One region of the Marinicellulosiphila megalodicopiae genome, then DNA from elsewhere that is predicted to be linked to it. Evidence: predicted binding sites of a transcription regulator. Region 1 holds the regulator's gene; the other holds the start of a gene.

What was found. The regulator LexA, encoded in region 1, represses DNA repair genes until DNA is damaged. The targets are predictions, from matches to a motif close to TACTGTNTANNTANACAGTA.
Region 2: a site for LexA is predicted at 1,176-1,195, ahead of ruvC (crossover junction endodeoxyribonuclease RuvC). Genes of this name have one in related genera too.

Annotation. Positions count from the first base shown of each region.
Region 1 covers NZ_AP023087.1:914,222-916,635, reverse strand. Annotated here, with positions in the region: gene lexA (transcriptional repressor LexA) at 577-1,176, shown strand; gene TYM08_RS03830 (DNA polymerase II) at 1,614-2,414, shown strand, end outside.
Region 2 covers NZ_AP023087.1:3,269,182-3,271,595, reverse strand. Annotated here, with positions in the region: gene TYM08_RS14150 (hypothetical protein) at 1-298, opposite strand, end outside; gene TYM08_RS14145 (hypothetical protein) at 507-1,094, shown strand; gene ruvC (crossover junction endodeoxyribonuclease RuvC) at 1,255-1,785, shown strand; gene ruvA (Holliday junction branch migration protein RuvA) at 1,782-2,390, shown strand; gene ruvB (Holliday junction branch migration DNA helicase RuvB) at 2,400-2,414, shown strand, end outside.

The DNA.
Region 1 (2,414 bases):
GATGGATTAGGTAAGAGTTGGGTAAGGATTGAGTAAATGCCGTGATTATACTTTTTATGCTCCACAACGTAAATATTGGGTAGCTGCTCATGACAAATTTAAAAGAGACACTCATTTAAATTTATAAGATATTTCTAGAGCTTATCAACCCTACTTCCAAATTAGAAGCTTGATGTATTTTTAAGAAAATCCAAACACCCACCCTTAAACATTTTTAATTAATAGCCTTTAATATCAAGGCTTTTAGTGAGTTGTAAAAATTAAATTTGTCCGAAAATCGATGGCCTTTTTCGGACAGGATTGTAATTGTTAATCAAAATAAAATGTTGAGCTAGCAACTAACCCAATTAACAAACATTCAACTTCAAAGAAATTACTATTTCTTAAAACTATGAATTTCACACTCAGACTCATTTGGCCAAACTTGTTGTTTATCCACACCATAGTTTGAGCAGGTGGCCAAACTATAATGTGGCACACACTTAACCAGCAACAAACTCAAATCCTATGTTTACATCACCAGATTACTGTATATACTTACATCAATGTATATACTCACAGTCTTTTGGAGCTTTTATGATCAAACTTACTACTCGTCAACAGCAGGTTTTGGATTTAATTAAATCCAGTATTGAAGAAACCGGTTTTCCTCCTACTCGCGCTGAGCTTGCGACGACTTTAGGTTTTAAGTCTCCTAATGCCGCAGAGGAACACATTAAAGCCCTTGCGCGTAAGGGAGCAATTGAGATTTTACCGGGCGCTAGCCGTGGTATTAAGATTGTTGAAAAAGATAAAGGCTTGCCGATTGTTGGTAGTGTGGCAGCAGGTTCGCCTATTCTGGCCACTGAGCATATTGATGAGTATTTGAATTTGCCCGGTAATATGTTTTACCCAAGCGCCGATTACTTGTTGCGTGTACAGGGTATGAGCATGAAAGATATTGGCATTTATGAAGATGATTTGATTGGTGTACATAAAACCGATCGCATTCGAAATGGTGATATTGTGATTGCGCGTATTGATGAAGATGTAACGGTTAAGCGCTACGAACGTAAGGGCAATGTGATATATCTGCACCCAGAAAACGAAGAGTTTAATGTGATTGAAGTGGATACAACTTCTTGCCATTTTGAAGTGGAAGGGGTGTATGTAGGCGTTATCAGACGCCAAGTCTAACCAGATCACACCAAACTTTGCACATTACTGCGTTTAAAAAATGATTAAAAACTTGTCTGGAACAAGCTTTAACGACGAATAGTCGGCCCTCAAGGCGAAACATAGGATGTGCTGAGTATTTACACTTAAACTCACATTTTTTAGCCTTGCCCTGTACAAAGTTTGGCGCAAGCTGAATTGGTGGAGATACTAAGTATTTACAGACTACTTAACTTAGAGGCAAACTCACATTTCTTGGCTCGAACTGCACAAATTTAATGACAATTAAAATTAGTAGCAAAATAAACTGAATTCGCTTAGGCTCAGCTACAATAGGCTCAGCTACAAGATGTTACTTAACCGCAAATAATTCGTTATTTTGCGGTTTTATTATTTATGGGTTAATGATTTTTCTGTTAATCTGTTTTTATTTGTCCATTTAAAAATAGAGGTGTGTTTTGTCTAATATTCTGTCTGGTTTTTTATTGCAAAAATCTTGGCAAGATATTAACGAGCAATTGGTGTTAACCTTTTATTTCAAAACTCATGACCAAGTGGCCAAAGTAATCATCGATGATGAGAAGCCTTTATTTTTTATTGAGCAGCAACATTCACAACAAGCCTTTGATATTATCTCCCGAGTATTACCCAACAAACAAAGCTGGTCGATTAAACCGGTTGAGTTACAAAGCTTTCATTTTAATCCGGTTTGCGCCATCTATTTTAATAGTCAAAAGCAGATTTACCTTGCTAGACAAGCATTAAGCTCTGCTGATATTCAAACATTTGAGTCTGATGTTAATCCTGCGTCACGATATTTAATGGAGCGTTTCATTCACGCAAGTGCGATGATTCAATGTAATGAAGCACAACCTTCTGCTAATAAGTTCAGGCCAAGCAAATCCCATCCTAATTTTTCTGTTATTCATAATCCAAAATTAAAATCTGTGGATCATTTTGATCACATTGAGTTTTGTGTGATGTCTTTAGATATTGAGACTTCCATTGTGGATGAACGCTTACTATCGATTGCTTGTACCAGCTATCAGTACCCTAATAATTTAAGTTTGCAACGTGATGTATTTATTTTATCGACACCTAAGTTTTCAACTGATGATGAATACATTCATATTTGTTTGGATGAAGCGCAGCTATTACGTGAATTTGTGGCTTATTTTTTATCGGTTAATCCCGATATTATTATTGGCTGGTCCGTTGTGGATTTTGATTTTAATTTTTTACAAAATAAATCCAAACAG
Region 2 (2,414 bases), 2.3 Mb from region 1:
CCATTGTATCTAGGCTTGTTTGAATGACTTTTGCATTGGCTTTTGCTTCTAAGCCACTTATTGATGTGTATATAAGTTGCTCTTCGCTGCTGTATTGTTTTGTGTCTTGATCAAACGGTACAGTCTGATTTAGGTTTACCTTGTCTTGATGTGTAATGCGATTATGCGTGTCAACATGAGTGGTTTGCATGTTCTGCGCATGATCAGTCATACGGGACATGGATTGTTTTAACCCTTGTATGCCAACAACTGATGTACCAGTATAATTCAGTGGGCTGGCAGAAAATAATGAGTTCATAAACCGCTCAAGAAAAAATTTAGCTCAACTTTAATATAGGCTTGGCTTTAATGGTTTGCACTGTTTTTTGTGTAACAAATTGTGTAGTAATAACCGTTTTGCCACAACCTTATAAGTAATTGTGCGAGAGTCAGCAATTTTTTTGCGCAAAGTTGTAAAAAAATGAGACTCGTGTAGTGTTTATGCACCTTTTTAGTTTGAGCATTAAATGCGCATGATGAGTATGATTCGATTATTTATTTTATCCTTATCTTTAATATTATTGAGTGTTGAAGCAGTTGCAGAAAAACCCCCATTACTTGATTTACGTCGTGAGTTTACTGTGTTTGATAATATTTTAACCTCTGCGCAACCGACTCGTTCTGAATTTGAATTAGCGGCACAAAAAGGGTTTAAAACGGTTATTAATTTACGTTCGCCAGGGGAGATTGGCTCGTGGAATGAACGAAAAAAAATTGAAGCACTGGGTATGCGCTATGTTTCTATACCCGTCAGTGGTTTAGATGATTTTAACATTAATACGTTAAATGAAATAAATGAGATCGTATTTGAAACGGCATTTGAAGCGAAAGGTTTTGTGTTAATTCATGACTCAAATGCAAATAGAGTGGGAGCATTGATGGCGCTTGAAGCATTTTTTAATCATGATATGTCAGTCCAAGAAGCAGTAGATATTGGTAAAAAAAGCGGAATGACAACTCTTGAAGATTATATCTTAACGTTATTATTCGATTCTGAATCCAGCTACGATGATGATTCAGATTTAGATGCTTTTGATGATTTATTCATGGAATAAACCCTTCGCTGATTAAAAATGCGCTTCATTGCGCATTTTTTACGCCTAAAGAAACGTGTTTTGGTCATGCTGCATAAAAAACACTGTATCTATCAACAGTACTCTATCCTTGCTAAGCGCGATTTAGTATGATGTGGTTTTTCAACTTTGAGTAAGTGTTTTGGCGATAATTTTAGGCATCGACCCTGGTTCTCGTAAAATGGGATATGGAGTAATTAATCAAGTGGGCAGTCGTCAAGAGTATATAGCATCCGGTTGCATTCGCCTTGAAAAGCTATCGTCGTTTCCTGAGCGTTTAGACGCTATTTTTGTGTATGTCTCAGAAGTTATTGAGCGATATTTACCTCAAGAATTAGCCATTGAAGAAGTGTTTATGGGGGTGAATGCGCAATCTGCATTAAAGCTTGGTCAAGCCAGAGGCTGCGCTATTGTAGCTGCAACCCAAGCAAGTATGCCTGTTTACGAATACGCAGCACGTAAAATCAAACAAGCAATTGTAGGAAACGGTAATGCTGATAAAACTCAAATGGGTTTAATGGTTAAACATCTATTAAAATTGCCAGGACTGCCTCAAGAAGATGCAGCCGATGCTTTAGCTATTGCTATGTGTCATGGGCATTCACGTCAACAATTATTACAAACCAACGGCGCTCGATTTGGGCGCAACGGTCGAATGAGTTTAAATAAATGATTGCACTAATAACAGGTCAGTTAATTCAAAAAAAATCCCCGGAAATTGTGGTAGATGTAAATGGTGTGGGTTATGAAATTTTAATCCCGATGACTACCAGTTACCAAATTGGATTAGTGGGCGCAAAGGTGACTTTGCATTGTCATTTGGTTGTACGTGAAGATGCTCAGCAGTTATTTGGTTTTTTTCAAATTCAGGATCGCGATTTATTTAGAATGCTAATAAAAGCAAACGGCGTCGGTCCCAAAATGGCATTGGCTATTTTGTCGACATTTGAAAGTGAAGAGTTTGTAAAATGTGTACACGCTAATGATGTTACTGGCATTGTTTCGGTGCCAGGTGTGGGTAAAAAAACCGCTGAGCGATTGTTAATTGAAATGCGTGATCGATTAAAAGATTGGCAAGTGGATCATTTGTCCACACCAATGGAGCAGTTTGTTGATGACAAAGAAAAACATCAAGCTTCTATTGTAATGAATGATGCGCAAAGTGCATTGATTGCTTTAGGGTATAAACCGGCTCAAGCTTCAAAAGCAGTACAAACTGTTTATAAAGATAATATGAGTGTCGATGAATTAATTCGCCATTCACTTAAACAAATATAAAGGTTAAAAATGATAGAAGAAGAT